One region of the Sporosarcina sp. P16b genome, then DNA from elsewhere that is predicted to be linked to it. Evidence: riboswitches for the same ligand, from Rfam matches in the RefSeq annotation. Region 1 holds a riboswitch; each other region holds the start of a gene.
What was found. A riboswitch is a leader RNA that binds a small molecule or an ion and turns the genes downstream of it on or off. The one in region 1 is predicted to bind S-adenosylmethionine.
Positions count from the first base shown of each region.

Region 2: another riboswitch for S-adenosylmethionine. It lies ahead of metK (methionine adenosyltransferase); the one in region 1 lies ahead of CSV77_RS09765 (methionine biosynthesis PLP-dependent protein).
Region 3: another riboswitch for S-adenosylmethionine. It lies ahead of CSV77_RS12705 (methionine ABC transporter ATP-binding protein); the one in region 1 lies ahead of CSV77_RS09765 (methionine biosynthesis PLP-dependent protein).

Region 1 is NZ_PDYO01000006.1:172,805-178,429, forward strand. It holds gene CSV77_RS09755 (type 1 glutamine amidotransferase domain-containing protein) at 148-663, shown strand; gene CSV77_RS09760 (hypothetical protein) at 879-1,061, shown strand; gene CSV77_RS09765 (methionine biosynthesis PLP-dependent protein) at 1,192-2,322, opposite strand; SAM riboswitch class I at 2,403-2,504, opposite strand; gene CSV77_RS09770 (DMT family transporter) at 2,662-2,997, shown strand; gene CSV77_RS09775 (DMT family transporter) at 3,000-3,314, shown strand; gene CSV77_RS09780 (methylated-DNA--[protein]-cysteine S-methyltransferase) at 3,334-3,843, shown strand; gene CSV77_RS09785 (L-lactate permease) at 3,888-5,625, opposite strand, start outside.
Region 2 is NZ_PDYO01000021.1:19,875-25,499, forward strand. It holds gene CSV77_RS15295 (hypothetical protein) at 1-475, shown strand, start outside; gene CSV77_RS15300 (DUF3891 family protein) at 482-1,255, shown strand; gene metK (methionine adenosyltransferase) at 1,302-2,513, opposite strand; SAM riboswitch class I at 2,690-2,809, opposite strand; gene pckA (phosphoenolpyruvate carboxykinase (ATP)) at 2,987-4,579, shown strand; gene CSV77_RS15315 (alpha/beta hydrolase family protein) at 4,662-5,453, opposite strand; gene CSV77_RS15320 (NUDIX domain-containing protein) at 5,437-5,625, opposite strand, start outside.
Region 3 is NZ_PDYO01000012.1:51,228-56,852, reverse strand. It holds gene CSV77_RS12730 (acyl-CoA dehydrogenase family protein) at 1-246, shown strand, start outside; gene CSV77_RS12725 (arsenate reductase family protein) at 855-1,214, shown strand; gene gcvH (glycine cleavage system protein GcvH) at 1,291-1,671, shown strand; gene CSV77_RS12715 (toprim domain-containing protein) at 1,734-2,099, shown strand; gene CSV77_RS12710 (thioredoxin family protein) at 2,080-2,379, shown strand; SAM riboswitch class I at 2,429-2,534, shown strand; gene CSV77_RS12705 (methionine ABC transporter ATP-binding protein) at 2,807-3,832, shown strand; gene CSV77_RS12700 (methionine ABC transporter permease) at 3,825-4,493, shown strand; gene CSV77_RS12695 (MetQ/NlpA family ABC transporter substrate-binding protein) at 4,559-5,416, shown strand.

The DNA of each region.
Region 1 (5,625 bases):
CTACTCAGCTACAAAGATATTTATTAACTAGTAATATGATAACTCACTTGGCGGCTGAAGGGGAACTAGATCTCGGGTGATAATGTTTAGTCTCTTTATAATGTGGAATAGTATTTATAGAACATCATATAAGGAGTGGTAAGCATTATGGCTAAAATTGCAACAGTACTTGGAGATATGTTCGAGGACTCGGAATACTTGAAACCAGCTGCTGCTTATAAAGAAGCTGGACATGAAGTAGAAGTGATCGGTGCGGAAGCAGGATCAGAAGTAACGGGTATGAAAGAAAATACTAAAGTGAAAATTGATAGAGCAATTGCTGACGTCAAATCGTCAGATTATGACGCATTGTTTATTCCAGGTGGATTTTCACCGGATATTTTACGTGCAGATGATCGTTTCGTAAAGTTTGTCAAAGAATTTATGGATGCAAAAAAACCTGTATTTGCAATTTGTCATGGTCCACAATTGCTCATAACAGCAAAATCACTTGAAGGACGCGATGCAACGGGATATACGTCCATTCGCGTAGACATGGAGTATGCGGGTGCAAAATACGCTGACAAAGAAGTCGTAGTCTGTCAGAATCAACTTGTAACAAGCCGTACACCTGATGATCTTCCAGCCTTTAATCGTGAATCATTAAAACTACTAGAAGAATAAAAAAATTTGAACGTCAAGGTGTAAAAGCCTTGACGTTTTTTTGTTTCTTGCACATTAAACTACTGCTTACAACATACGATAATAGTACATGTTAACAAACATTGAAAAAGATTCTCAATTGTACTTGAAAAAGGTTCTCAATGAGAGTATGATAAAAGCAACGAATAAATCAGAGAGACGATCGCGTCTTACAAATGAAAGGTCGGGGGTCTAACATGTATAAGATTGTTGCGTTGGCGGTATTAGCAGGAATTGTATTAGGTGCAGCAACTGGATTTTCCTTTGGAAGTAAAGAACTGGCGGGTATGTTCGCCGGAATGGCGGCGCTTACGTTTATCGCAGCACCGGCAGCGGTCGTCTATGCGAGTGAAAAGAAAAAATGGCATCAAGCTCATTAATAAAGAAAAGCATTCAATATAATTGGATGCTTTTTTGTATAGATTCAATCGGTCGTGTCTTGCTATAAATGAATTAAAATAACTCGAACTGTCATAGTTAAATTGACTGTTCGAGTTGTATTGTTTACTATTATTGAACTTTTACGCCTTCTACTACTTCTTTTGCAGCATAAAGGGCTTGTTTTACATCCGCAATCAAATCTTCTACATCTTCTACTCCCACTGAGAAACGGAGCAAACGGTCGTCTACTCCACGACGATTACGTTCTTCTAATGGGATATCCATATGCGTCTGTGTAGTCGGATACGTAATGAAGCTTTCCACACCGCCCAAACTCTCGGCGAATGAAATTAAGTTCATATTTTCAAGGAATGGCCCGACCCACTCACTATTTTGTACTCGGAATGATAACATACCACCGATTCCAGCGTAGAGCACGTCGGCAATAAGAGGTTCTTGTTCTAAATAAGAGACCATCATTTTCGCATTTGCATCATGCTGTTTCATGCGTAAATGCAAAGTTTTTAGACCGCGTACGACAAGCCATGAATCAAGAGGAGACAATGTAGCTCCAATCGCATTATGATTGGTAAATAGACGTTCGCATAAATCCTCACCTTTTGCCACGACTAGACCTGCAAGCACATCATTATGTCCACCGATATATTTCGTTGCGCTATGAATGACAATATCTGCGCCTTCCTCAATTGGCCGCTGGAAATAAGGTGTTAAAAACGTATTGTCGACAATTAGCAATAAATCATGTTTTTTAGCCAATTCCGCATACGTACTGATGGCTATGTTTTGCATTAATGGATTTGTAGGCGTTTCCAAGAAGATCGCTTTTGTACGATCAGTAATCGCTTGCTCGACTTCTGAAACATCATCGAACGATAAGTAACGCGTCTTAATATTATACGTTTCTTCATATTGATTAAACAGGCGATAGGTACCGCCATATAAGTCTTCAGGCGCCAATAGTTCCGAACCTGTTTTAAATAAAGATAAAATAAGTTGAATGGCTGCCATTCCAGAACTGCATGCAAATCCTTGGTCACCTGATTCTAGGTTTGCAATTCCATCCTCTAGGATAGAACGCGTAGGGTTTTTTGTTCGTGTGTAATCATATCCCGTGGACTTGCCTAGACCTTCATGGTGGTATGCTGTTGACAAGTATATCGGTGTATTGACTGCTCCGGTTTTCTCATCACTGTGGTTTCCAAGTTGTACTAATCTAGTTTCTAATCCGTTGTTTGTCATGAATATCCATCCCCCCCGGCAAAATAAAAAAGAACCTCTTCTTTTCGAATAGGCCCTCGAACATACAAGTGTATACAGTATTCTCATCTTCAAGGTGGTTGTCACCCTTGGAATTAGCACCGTGCCTATGGCTGGTTGCTGAGACATCGCTGGGCCTATCCCTCCGTCTCTCTCGATAAGAATATTCATAATATAGGAAAAACTGTTGACGGATTTATTCTATCATGCAGATATACTAGATGCAAGTTTCCTTTTAACATCAGTTATTGATTTTTTTGTTTCAGTAAAAGATTTGTTATACTGATAGATACTATTCATAATGGAAAGGAGATTTTCATTTTGGCTTGGGGCTATGTCGCATTGGCGGCTGTTATAGAGATCTTCTGGGTAGTCGGTCTTCGTTATTCTGAAACTGTAATGCAATGGACCGGAACGGTTATGGCGATTGTATTGAGTTTTTATTTCATTATAAAAGCATGTGAAAGATTACCTGCCGGCACGGTATACGCTGTATTTACCGGCTCTGGTGCCGCTGCAATCCTATTAGTGGATATATTCTTCTTTCAAGCAGGTTTTACGTGGGTTACGCTGACCTTCATCGGATTCATCGTCATTGGGGTAGTGGGCATTAAGCTGACAACAGATGAAAAAGCCGATACAGAAGGAGGTGGCTGACAGTGGCTTGGGTGTATTTGGTTATTGCCAGTCTCGGTGAGATTTTCGGTGTGGTGAGTATTAATTATTATTTACAGAAGCGTTCAATTAAAAGACTGTTACTCATTGTGGGGATTTTTGGTTTTGGTTTTGTTTTCCTGTCTCTTGCTATGCGCGAAATACAGATGAGTACAGCGTATGCGGTATGGACAGGGTTAGGAGCGGCAGGAGCCGTATTGATGGGGATTTTGATATTCAAAGAATCTGCTAGCATCAAACGTCTCTTCTTTTTATCGCTCATTATTTTCGGTGCTGTAGGCTTGAAGTTGTTCGGATGAAAGGGGAGTGGCGTAACTGATTTATTGGACAAATTTTGATTTTAATGAATGGATTGTAACAATAGCTGCTACAAAACAGGGACTGTGCTATGCCGGACTAGCTGAAGATAGTGTAGAACGTATGAAGGACTGGTCGTACCGGTTTGATACAGTTGACTTAATAGAAGATGAAACAAAGCTCGGAGTCTATATAAGCAAGATGAAGGAGTACTTATCGGGTACAACGAAAGATTTTTCAGTGATACCACTTGATTTAAAAGGAACATCGTTTCAACTGCAAGTATGGGAAGCACTGCAACGAATACCGTATGGTGAAACTATGACTTATTCAGAAATTGCGGAACAGATTGGGAAATCTTCATCTGTTCGTGCTGTAGCATCTGCAATAGGCAAGAATCCTGTGATGGTTGTGGTGCCTTGTCACCGTGTTATTGCGAAAGATGGCAGTTTGTCAGGCTATCGTGACGGGAGAAACCAAAAAGCGAAGCTGATTTTGCTTGAAAGTACTCACACGAAGATAAATGAATAACAGTATGAAAAAAGAGCCATAAGGCTCTTTTTTATTGTTGCTATTTATGATGGCTGTCGCAAGATATTTGCAGACAACTTACGTTTATCTGTGGACATCTTCATTATAAAACCAACAACAATGATGATTGCAATGAGTAGCCAGATATTGAAGATTCCATGAATAATTGCCATTCCCAAGAAACCTGCAGTCAATAGATAATAACTTAGAGGGAAGAGGACGCGTCGTATGAGTAGCCCTTCCTTGCCTATCAGACCGACTGTAGCCGAAGCAGCCACGACGTTATGCACGCAAATCATGTTTCCGGCAGCGCCGCCGACTGCCTGCATCGCTACAACAATGCCTGCTTGAGCAGTATCAAGACCGATATTACCTGCTGCGCCAAATTGGAACAGTGAAAACATCATGTTGCTAAAGGTGTTACTGCCGGCAATGAATGCGCCGAGCGCACCGACAATTGGTGCAACAATTGGCCAAAACTCTCCGCTTACGACGGAAACGCTTTCAGCTAAAATTAGCGGCATGTTTTCACCGACCAAAGATGCGCTATCTGCAGCCACTTTTCCGGCTGCCAATGAAGTATTCAAAAATATTTTAATCATTGGTACAGCAAATATTAATGCAACTCCTGCAGTAACAGCTGTGTGGAATGAATTCTTCCAAGCAAGTACGTACTCAGAAGGTTTCATACGATACAATAAATAACCGAACAATGAAGCAACAATAAAGAAGAAACCGGGCAGGAATAATGGTGTAGTTGCCGTTGTGATACCCGAACCGAATATATTCTCAAATTTGAGTGTGACAGCGGAATGTTTAAGTAAAGCAGTGAAGGGTTCAAGTGTTCTTGAAAGTACAAGCAAACCTGCTAGCACTAAATATGGCATCCATGCCTTCAACATCGAAATTCTACGGCTTTCATCCAGCGGTTTGGGCACTTCGTGATTCAGCTTGCCGAACCAATCTTCCTCCCACTGTGTGCGCGGTGGGAAATCGAAAGTATCTTCTACTTTTGGCATGAATAAACCTTTTCTAGCAGCGGGGATCACAATGATTAATGAAATGAGTGCACCCAGCAAGGAGGGGAATTCTGGACCTAATGTAATTCCGATAATGAAGTAAGGAATAGTGAATGCTAGACCTGCAAACAACGCAAACTTCCACACTTTCATTCCTTCACGGAAGGACTTGGCAGGGCTGAAGAAGCGTGTCAGCAGGGCAGCCAGAAATAACGGAATCAAAGAACCAATTACCCCGTGAATTAGTACAGTATTCGTAGTAATTTGCAGTAGAAACTCGGGAAAACTCATGCCTACTTTTTCAAGTGCTGCCATCACAGCGGGCTGATCGGAAAGGCCTGTACTGACACCAATCTGAATAGGGGTTCCGATCGCTCCAAACGATACGGCTGTACTTTGAATTACTAATGACACCATAACAGCAGCAAGTGCAGGAAAACCGACTGCGACTAACAGGGGTGCCGCAACTGCAGCTGGTGTCCCAAATCCTGATGCACCTTCGATGAAGGAACCAAATAAAAAGGCGATAATAATCGCTTGGATACGACGGTCTGGTGAAATGGAAGTGAAACCGCTACGAATTGTGTGGATTGCTCCGCTTTCTTTTATTGTATTGAGCAAGAGTACGGCGCCAAAGACAATGAATATAACCTCTAAAGCGGTAATTAATCCATTGAACGCAGCACCTGCCACGATATTTGTCTTCGTTCCCCAAATGAATATAGCTATCAAAGCAGTAACGACGAGTGCAATAGGCATAGCC
Region 2 (5,625 bases), on a different contig from region 1:
ACCCAGGCTCTTTAAATTCGGTGTATTTGATATACGTAAATATTATCATATAAATAGCTGGTTTACTTTTGATTCAGTCAAGAGAAAAAGTAATTTTGCTTATATATGCATATATGCTGGGCCGATTTTGATTAACGTTGTCGTGGCGCTCACAATAAATGCGCTCATTGCAAATGGTTTTTTTGAAGAGTCCAAAACATTTTGGAGCCGTTTTATATTCTACGCCTTCTATTTCGTTTTATTTGACTCCATTCCCATGAAAACCGTAAATGGGAAACCGAATAACGGTATGATTATTTATGAACTTCTACGATATGGCAAACGAATTGACTTCAATGAAGACCCCTTTATTCTCGGCACGACAGAGGCGGAAGAAATGTATCAAGAAGAAATGGATAAAATTGAAAAGGTAAAAGAAGAAATTAAAGAAGAAATCATACAAAACGATAGTTCCTCACCTGACAAGAAAGGATGAAGTAAAATGATTGTACGTGAACACGAGAAGTCATTCAGCTTCGTCCAACAACATCATCATGGACAACTTGCTGGAGAATTAATGGAACACTGGAAAAAGGATATGTTTCCTGATGATCAATGGCGTCATTCCGTATTAACTGCCATTCGTAACCACGACATCGGCTGGGCTCCTTTTGATAAACAACCTTTTTGGAATGATGCGAAATCGGCACCTTTTCGATTCACAGATTACCCACTTCTTCCAAAAACAGTACTTTATCGCCAAGGAATCGATGAAGTAGAAAAGCTTGATCACTACGCAGCAATGCTTTGTAGTTTTCATTATGAACAGTTTATACAGGGTAACGATAAAAAAGAAGCTAAGCAATTTATCGAGGGTGAACTGAATCGTCGTGAACGATTATGTAAAGAAGTCGAAGGTTTTGATAAGGAACTTTTTGAAATGCATTTTGCTCTGCTTCAGCTTGGAGACAACTTTTCCTTATATTGTTGTGTGAATGATCCAGGTGTCGACAAAGCGAATGAACATATATTCTTTCGTGATGGTATTCCTTCTACTGGTATTTTCCCTTCATTACCGATAGGACGAATTGGGATATACTTTGCAGATCAGCACACTATTAAAGTGGAGGGTTTTCCATTTAGCTATTCTTTTGATATTGAAGTAAAACAGAAGACAATCTTGAAAAAAGATATAGAGGATAAAGGATTGCAAAGGGCTTATGAAGAGGCAGACTATGAAATGATTCCTTTTCGTATTTCACCGGCAAAGAATTAAAAAGTGCAGAAAAAAGGAAATGATTCCTCTTTCTGCACTCATTACTTTATTGCTTCACACGTACTGTACTCGCAAGATCTTTCAACGCTTCCACTTTATCTGTCTGCTCCCATGGCAATTCGATATCAGTGCGGCCAAAGTGACCGTATGCTGCCGTTTGTTTGTAGATTGGACGACGTAGGTCAAGCATTTTAATAATTCCTGCCGGTCGAAGGTCAAATAATTCACGTACGAACTCTACTAATTGAGTCTCCGATAGTATACCGGTATCAAATGTATTGATCGAGATAGAAACCGGGCTAGCTACTCCAATAGCATACGCCAACTGAACTTCACAGTGCTCAGCCAGTCCAGCTGCAACGATGTTCTTTGCCACATAACGCGCTGCGTAAGAAGCCGAACGGTCCACTTTCGTAGCATCTTTCCCCGAGAATGCCCCGCCACCATGACGGGCATATCCACCATACGTATCAACGATGATTTTACGTCCAGTCAATCCAGAGTCTCCTTGAGGGCCACCAACGACAAAGCTGCCAGTAGGATTAATGAAGTATTTAGTATGCTCGTCCAATAAGTTCTTTGGAACGACTGCATCAATAACAACATTCTTTATATCCTGCTCGATTTGCTCGAGTGTTGCTTCAGGGTGATGTTGTGTGGAAATAACGATTGTGTCAATTCGCACAGGATTATTATCTTGGTCATATTCTACCGTTACTTGTGTTTTACCGTCAGGACGTAAATAGGAAATAAGTTCTTCTTTACGAGCTTGTGCCAGGCGTTGTGCCAATTTATGAGACAGGCTGATTGGCAGAGGCATTAATTCTGGCGTTTCATTACATGCATATCCAAACATCAGGCCTTGGTCTCCTGCACCGATTGCCTCTAATTCTTCATCAGACATAGAGCCTTCACGTGCTTCGAGTGCCACATTGACACTTGCAGCGATTTCGGGTGATTGCTCATCAATGGAAGTAAGTACAGCGGACGTTTCGTAATCGAAGCCGTATTTCGCACGAACATACCCAATTTCTTTAACAGTGTCGCGAACGACTTTTGGAATATCCACATACGTTGTCGTAGTGATTTCTCCCATTACTAATACGAGTCCAGTCGTTATACTCGTTTCACATGCCACACGCGCATTTGGATCTTCCGTTAGGATCGCATCTAAAATTGCATCTGAAATTTGGTCGCACATCTTGTCAGGATGGCCTTCTGTAACTGATTCTGATGTAAACAGTCGACGGTTTGTCATGTTATTTCCCCCTATATTAAGCATCATGATACGGTACTCTCATAAGTCCCTGGTAAAGTTCCACGCCTAGACGTCAAGCATATACCATAAGGATTCAGGGCTAGACAATATAAAAAGCCCTCCACTCATATTCAATCCATGAGTAAAAGGCAAAATTTCACGCGCAGCACCTTTCACTCTTATCGTCCAAGGAATTAAACCTTGCTTCAGGTTTGGCACCTTCGCGTTAGACTTACGTCTATTGCAGGTTGCCGGGTTTCACAGGGCCTGTACCCTCCACCAACTCGGGATAAGAGTATCCGTTCATGTCACATCGTATTAAAAAGTTTGGATTTTGTCAAATTATTTCTTCCAAATCACTTGAGTTTTCCATTAGTATAGATTAATATTCTTAATGTGTTATACTATTTACGAATTAGGATATTCTTAGTAAGATAAAAATAAATCGACTACGCAAAGGACGGTATGTAAACATGATATCTGCAAAAATTGATGATAGTTTAAAAAGTCTTCTTAGTGGAAGCAACGTGACGATCCAAGCGTCTGTGGCAGAACTAACGGAAAAAGCAGTGGCAAGAGGCGAAGCTAAACTTTCTGCTGACGGTGCGATCACTGCTCGTACAGGTAAATATACAGGACGCTCACCTAAGGACAAATTCATCGTTGAAGATGCAGTGTCTAAGGATAAAGTAGATTGGGGTAGCACAAACAGTCCGATTTCAGAGGAGATCTTTGATTCATTATACACAAAAGTCATTGAACATTTGAAGAAAAAAGACGAATTGTTTGTTTTTAAAGGATTTGCAGGAGCAGATAAAGACTCCCAATTGTCTATCCAGGTTATTAATGAATTAGCTTGGCAAAATCAGTTCGTTCACCAACTATTCATCCGTCCAACTGAAGAAGAATTGAAAGCACATGAATCGCAATTCACCATTTTGGCAGCCCCTTCATTTAAAGCGGATCCAAAAGTGGATGGCACAAACTCTGAAACGTTCATCATTTTATCGCTTGAAAAGCGAATTGTCTTAATTGGTGGAACAGAGTACGCTGGGGAAATGAAGAAATCTATTTTCTCTGTTATGAACTACTTACTACCCGAGCAAGATATCCTATCCATGCACTGTTCAGCAAACGTTGGAGAAGAAGGCGATGTTGCTTTGTTCTTTGGTCTATCTGGAACAGGTAAAACTACGCTTTCGGCAGATGCTGACCGTAAACTTATTGGTGACGATGAGCACGGCTGGTCTGATAATGGCGTGTTTAACATTGAAGGTGGATGTTACGCAAAATGTATTAACCTTTCTGCTGAAAAAGAACCTGAAATTTTCGGAGCCATTCGTTTCGGTGCTGTTTTAGAAAACGTAGTACTAGATGAAGAAACGCGCATTCCCGATTATGATGATAAATCATTAACTGAAAACACACGTGCTGCATATCCAATCGAAAACATTGATAATATCGTGACACCATCTGTTGCTGGTCATCCGAAGAACATCATCTTCCTTACAGCTGATGCTTCTGGCGTATTGCCTCCGATTTCTATTCTTTCAAAAGAACAGGCAATGTATCACTTCTTGAGCGGTTTCACTTCCAAACTTGCTGGAACTGAGCGTGGAATCACTGCTCCTGAACCAACATTCTCTACTTGCTTCGGTTCACCGTTCCTCCCACTCCCTGCAGCAACCTATGCAGAGATGCTTGGAAAGAAAATAGATGAGCATGGTTCAAAAGTATTCCTCGTGAATACAGGATGGACTGGCGGAATCTATGGTGTAGGTTCACGTATGAACTTAGGCTATACACGTACGATGGTACGCGCAGCAATCGCTGGTAAGTTGGATAATATAGAAACAAAGAAGAACGAAATCTTTGGATTAAATATGCCCCTTGAAATCGAAGGTGTGCCAAGCGACGTTCTACACCCTCGTGATGCTTGGGAAGATCCACAAGAATACGATAAAGAAGCAAACCGTTTGGCTGATGCTTTCCGTGAAAACTTCAAGAAGTTTTCTCATGTTTCCGAAGACATCGCAATCAAAGGCGGACCACCTGTCATTAAATAATGTCATACGAAAGGGGCTGACCAATCTGGTCAGCCTCTTTTTGCGTCTTTATTGTAATCACATAAAAGCTAGCAAATGTTCATCATTGCCGCTTCATCCAATTTACTGCTTCTTTCACAAGCAGTCGATTCATTTCAGGAGGAATATAATGCGTATAGCCTTCCAAGTACCAAGTTTCAAACTCTTTATCCGCATCACGTAATGCATTCTCTAACAATATTGCCTGTTGGAAAGATACATTCGTGTCAAGAGTCCCGTGGATAATCAGTGTCGGAATATCGATATTCTCTATCTGGAATAGTGCCGACCTTTCACGATACGCATCCGGTTGATTATTCGGCGTGCCACCGATGACACGTTTCATCATACGCCGCATATCCTGTCGCTCTTTGTACGTGAAGACCACGTCTGAAACTCCAGCCCATGTCACCATAGAAGTTAAATCATCGCGGATTATAGCTGTCCATAATGCCATAATACCGCCTCTGGAAAATGAAAATAGATGAATGCGATCTGAATTGACTGCACTTTGCTGTTTAAGTACTTCCACTCCCGTCACTGCGTCATTGCGATCCTCTCCAGCGAATTCATCCTTTCCTTCACCGCCACGATTACCACGATAATAAGGAGCGAATACTACCAGTCCATGCGATGCAAATTGTGCGATACGCGCTGGTCTAACCATCCCTACATGTTGGATGCCGCCGCGTAGATAAAGCAATCCATCATACCGTCCTTTTGCTTTTGGTGTTGCCAAAAGTCCTTTTACAAGCAAGTTGTCAGAACTATACGTGATTTCTTCCAATCTAACATGGGGGTTTGGGGAGGGATAGTCTTTCCTCCGTATGATTTTACCATCAGATTGTTCTATCATTCGCTTCTACCCACTTCCTAAGTTCACCCATTCCGCGGTCTTTCATGTGAAAGCTGAGTTCAGTACAAGCATCTAGTTCAGCGTCTGTCATCCATACTGCACCTTCTGTTTCCATTAATGTAAAGTCTTTTTCTACATGTGTTATATCTCCTGTGAAAACGGTCTTGCAAAA
Region 3 (5,625 bases), on a different contig from region 1:
ATCAACAAGAATGGTGAAGAGAAAGAGAAGCAAAAGCTTCTATATACACAGATTTTCTGTCAGGAAGCGTTCGGACGTATCGAAGCGGCAGCAAAAGAGACATTGCTGGCAGCGGTCGACGGCGACAACCAGCGTATGATGATTTCGGCTTTGCGCAAGTTGACTCGTAATAATCCGTATAATTTGATTGCGAAGAAGCGTGAGGCTTCAGTGAAGCTGATCGAAGCAGAGAAGTATGTCGTTTGAGTATAGTTTAGACAGAACGCCTCCTATGTGGGGCGTTTTTTGGTTTGGTTGGTATTTGTTTAAGTTCAAGTTCAGTGAGTGAAGAGTGATGTCATGGGATTTCCACTGCAGCTGGGGGACGCTTTCCCGAGGGCCCGCGGTGAGCCAACTGTTCGCTTCGCTCTCTTAGTTGTCTCACCTGATCGGGCTGATCCTCCGGGAGTCGCCCCCAGCTTCCGTTACAATCCTTACGTTGAAAGTGGACAGACTTAGATCACTTACTGTCGTTTGTATGTGAAGTATTATTATGTCTTTACTTATTTAAATTCAAATGTTGAAATTAAAGTTCAAAATTGTTTACAACCCTAACTTCGATGCGCAATAAAGAGTATCACCCGCACACATTGCAAGGGATTGGAGCGGCAGGCGGCGACTCGGGGAGGATCAGTGGGACAGGTGAAACACCCAGCGAGCGAAGCGAAGGGGTGTGGTTCACCGCCCACCCTCCCGAACGCGTCCGCCTAGAGCGCAAATCCCCACCCCTATCCTCATGCAAGCTTCTCCCTGCACTTAGCTAGTACCCAACCCCCTTTATTTGCTATACTGAAAAAAAGGAAGGATTGATTATTATGACTATGACATACTACGGCTATCCAAAATGTACCACGTGCCGCAAAGCGAAGAAATGGCTTACGGACGAGGGGATTACATTCGAAGAAAAGAACATCGCCGAACAACCTCCAAGCGAAGACGAACTGCGCAACATGATCGCGAATTCCGGACTTGAAATGAAAAAGTTCTTCAACACGAGCGGCATGAAATATCGTGAGCTCAATTTGAAAGACAAACTGCCAACTATGACGGATGATGAAAAGATCGCGCTCCTCGCTTCAGACGGAATGCTTATCAAACGCCCAATCGTTTCCGACGACCAAAAAGTGACCGTTGGATTTAATGAAACCACGTTCACGGAAACATGGAAGAAGTGATCTAGGTTCTTGTCTTTACAGGGGAACTATGGCAAACTAAAGGAAGTTAAACTATTATATTTTTGGAGGTAACGACATGAGCACACCAAAAGATTTGCGTTATTCAGAAGAGCATGAGTGGGTAAAAGAAGAAGACGGTAAATACCGTATCGGCATCACACATTTCGCACAGTCTGAACTAGGGGATATCGTATTCGTTGAACTGCCACAGGTTGGCGATCAATTGAAATCAGACGAGCCTTTCGGAAGCGTTGAATCAGTGAAGACGGTTTCTGAATTGTACGCTCCATTAACTGGTAAAGTTGTAGAAGTGAACGAAAACCTTGAAGATAGCCCTGAATTGGTTAACGAATCTCCATATGAAGACGCATGGATGGTAGTAGTTGAAATCGATAACAAAGCTGAACTGGATGAGTTAATGACAGCTGAGCAGTACGAAGAAATGACAGCTGAATAATATTCCAATAGAAAAAGCGCTGGAACTTCTCAGCGCTTTTTTACACGCTAGGAGGAAACTGGATGGACCCGAAAGTTCTCATTGTAGAAGGCGGTTCGGATCGTAAGCGGCTAGTACCGATCCTTGCAGAGCCTGTAGAGATTCTTTGTACGAATGGCACAATCAGTGCGTATCATATTGAAGAACTGCTTGAACCGTACGAGCAGCAAGATCTGTTCGTCTTTATGGATGCGGACGTCTCCGGTGAGTCCATTCGTAAGCTGTTCAAACAACTGTATCCAGAAGCGAGACATTTATACACGGATCGTCTCTACCGTCAAGTGGAAACGACTCCCGTTAAGCTATTGGCAAGCATTTTAGCTGCTGCTAATTTTAAAGTACATTCCAAGTATTTGGCAGGTGGACCACATGAATCATTGGACAATTGAAGACTGGCAACGCACACAGGCGACAGAGCAAGTAGCCGCTTTTTATTTATATACACCAATGTGTGGAACGTGTGCAGTCGCTTCAAAAATGCTTACGGTGATCGAGACAATGCGCCCGAAACTACCGATTGGAAAGGCGGACTTAAACTATGTCCAAGAAATCGCAATAGAATATGAGGTGGAAAGCGTTCCTTGTTTACTCATTCAGCGCAAAGGACAACCTTTAGAAAAGATTTATGCCTTTCACTCCGTCCCGTATCTGCTAGAGAAGCTCAGTTGACAATCGAAATCAAAGTATGGTATAAGTAGTTAATCAATTGAATATGTAACTCTTATAAAGAGCGGCGGAGGGAAGTGCCCTATGAAGCCCGGCAACCGTCACATATGTGAAATGGTGCCAAATCACTCAATGCGTAATGCTTTGGTAGATGAGAGAAGTGGTAACGTACATAACTACATACGTTCGGCCTTTCTGCTTATCTGCAGGAAGGCTTTTTTTATTAACAAAAGCGGAAACGACCCGAGAGCCTGGCGCTTGTAGCTGGATGATACAAAAGCGGAAAGCGCCGTGTAGGCTCGACAGGCGTTGGAGGACTTACCACAAAGGCGCTCTTTGCCTTTTTGGTACGTCTGAAACGACCCGGGGGCCTAGTGCTTGTAGTTTTCTAAAAAACAGATTAAAAAGACTTAATAAGGTGGTGCGGAAAATGATTCAACTAACAAACGTTCATAAAAAGTTCCAATTGAACCGTTCAGAAATTGTCGCGGTAGATGACGTGACATTAGCCATCAAAGAGGGAGAAATTTTCGGCGTCATCGGGTACAGTGGGGCAGGAAAAAGTACATTAATTCGACTATTGAACGGTCTTGAAACGCCTACGTCCGGCAGTATCATGATTCACGGACAAGAAATGACTTCATTACAAGGTGCTGGCCTTCGGAATGCGCGTCAGAAAATCAGCATGATCTTCCAGCACTTTAACTTACTGTGGTCTAGAACAGTAGAAGAGAATATCATGTTTCCTCTCGAAATTGCTGGCGTAAAGAAATCGGCACGAAAGCAAAAAGTGAAGGAATTGATCGATCTCGTTGGATTGACAGGTCGAGAACAGGCGTATCCATCGCAATTATCAGGTGGTCAGAAGCAACGTGTCGGCATTGCGCGCGCGCTTGCAAATGATCCTGAAGTCCTGCTCTGTGATGAAGCGACATCCGCACTAGATCCAGAGACGACGAATGCGATTCTTGATTTACTAACAGATATTAATGAGCGTCTTGGACTAACGATTGTGTTGATTACGCATGAAATGCACGTCATCCGGAAGATCTGTCATCGTGTAGCGGTCATGGAGGCGGGGAAAGTCGTGGAAATGGGCAATGTACTGGATGTCTTCCAATCCCCACAAGCGGATATTACAAAGCGTTTCATTTCACAAGTAACCGATACCGGCGATACGGACGCAGCGATGGCACATTTACAGCAAGAGTCGCCTCATGGCAAGTTGATCAAGCTAGCTTTCATTGGCGAACGTACTGAGCAGCCGGTGCTTGCTGAATTAATCCGCAAATTCCCAATTGATGTCAACATCGTGCAAGGAAATATTTCGACAACACGTGACGGCGCATACGGCACACTCGTCTTGCAACTAGTAGGGGACGTGGCGGTTATAGAGGAAGCAATTGCTTTCCTAGATGCCAATGAAGTGAAGACGGAGGTGCTGATTCATGATTGAGCAATGGTTCCCGAACGTGAATTGGGATAAAATGTGGGAAGCAACAGGTGAGACGCTTTATATGTCGGCTTACTCCACGTTCTTTACATTTGTCTTGGGTATCGCACTTGGTTTGTTGTTGTTTTTAACAAGTCCAGGGCAGTTATGGGCGAATAAAATCACCAATGTCTTTACAGGCGCCTTCGTGAATATTTTCCGATCGATTCCGTTTATCATTTTGATTATTTTATTGATTCCATTTACAAAATTATTATTCGACAGTATGCGTGGACCGAATGCCGCGTTACCCGCATTAATTATCGGTGCCGCTCCATTTTATGGCCGAATGGTGTTGATTGCATTGCAGGAAATCGATAAAGGGGTTATCGAAGCAGCGCGTTCCATGGGGGCTAAAACGTCCACAATCATTTTCAAAGTTTTGTTGCCAGAATCCATGCCAGCACTAGTCTCCGGAATTACGGTAACTTCGATTGCGCTCGTCGGATATACCGCGATGGCGGGAGTGATCGGCGCAGGCGGTCTAGGTACGCTTGCGTATTTGGAAGGGTTCCAGCGTAGTCGCGAAGATGTCACGTTAATGGCAACGATTCTAGTATTGATTATCGTATTTATCATTCAATTTATTGGTGATTTCATTACAAAACGTTTGGACAAGCGATAATAGGATTTTCAGGGAAACCTGTTAACCATAGAAATATTCTATAATAGAAAGGGAGAAATGTGGATATGAAGAAATTTTTATTCGGTCTATTCGCAGCAGTACTAGTGCTTGCATTGGCTGCTTGCGGATCGAAAGACGAAGGTAGCAAAGATAATGCAGCGCCAGATGTAGATGAAGCAGGGAAAGGCGAGAAAACGTCTTTGGTAGTCGGTGCATCTAACACACCACACGCAATCATTTTGGAAGAAGCTAAGCCATTATTAGCTGAAAAAGGCTATGATTTAACAATCGAGACTTACACAGATTATGTACTGCCAAACAAAGATTTGGACGAAGGTACACTGGATGCGAACTATTTCCAACACATCCCTTATCTTGAGAGCCAAATTGCCGATTTCGGTTATGACTTCGTCAATGCAGGCGCCATTCACATCGAGCCGATCGGTGTATATTCTAAGAAATATAAGTCGTTGGAAGAACTTCCCGACGGAGCGACAATCTTAATCAGTAACTCCGTTGCGGATCACGGTCGAGTACTTTCTATGCTTGAAGAAAAAGGATTGATCAAGCTAGCGGATGACGTGGAAAAAGTAAAAGCTGAAGTAGGCGATATCGTAGAAAATCCAAAGAACTTGGAGTTTGATGCGAACTACGAAGCAGCGTTAATGCCTCAGTTGTATAATAACGATGAAGGCGACGCATTATTAATCAACTCCAACTTCGCTATCGATGCGGGGTTGAATCCAATGGAAGATGCGATCGCATTGGAAGACAAAGAGTCTCCATATGTTAACGTAATTGCTGTGAAGAGCGGCAACGAAGACAGCGATGCTATCAAAGCATTGGTAGAAGTATTGACTTCAGAGCAAATTCAAGATTTCATTTTGAATGAGTGGTCTGGATCAGTTGTTCCTGTAAAATAATACAATGAATGCCGGTAGCTATCGTAGCTGCCGGTTTTTTTAATTGTATGCTTGGTGGGTGTGTTGGTGTGGTGGTTGCATGTTGGCGGAAATTCGCTCAATGTGTTGGTCTATCCGCTCTATCTGGCGCGTGACCCGCTCAATGCGCTGGTCTATCTGCTCTATCCGGCCTGAGACTCGCTCAATGTTCTGGTCTATCCGCTCTATCC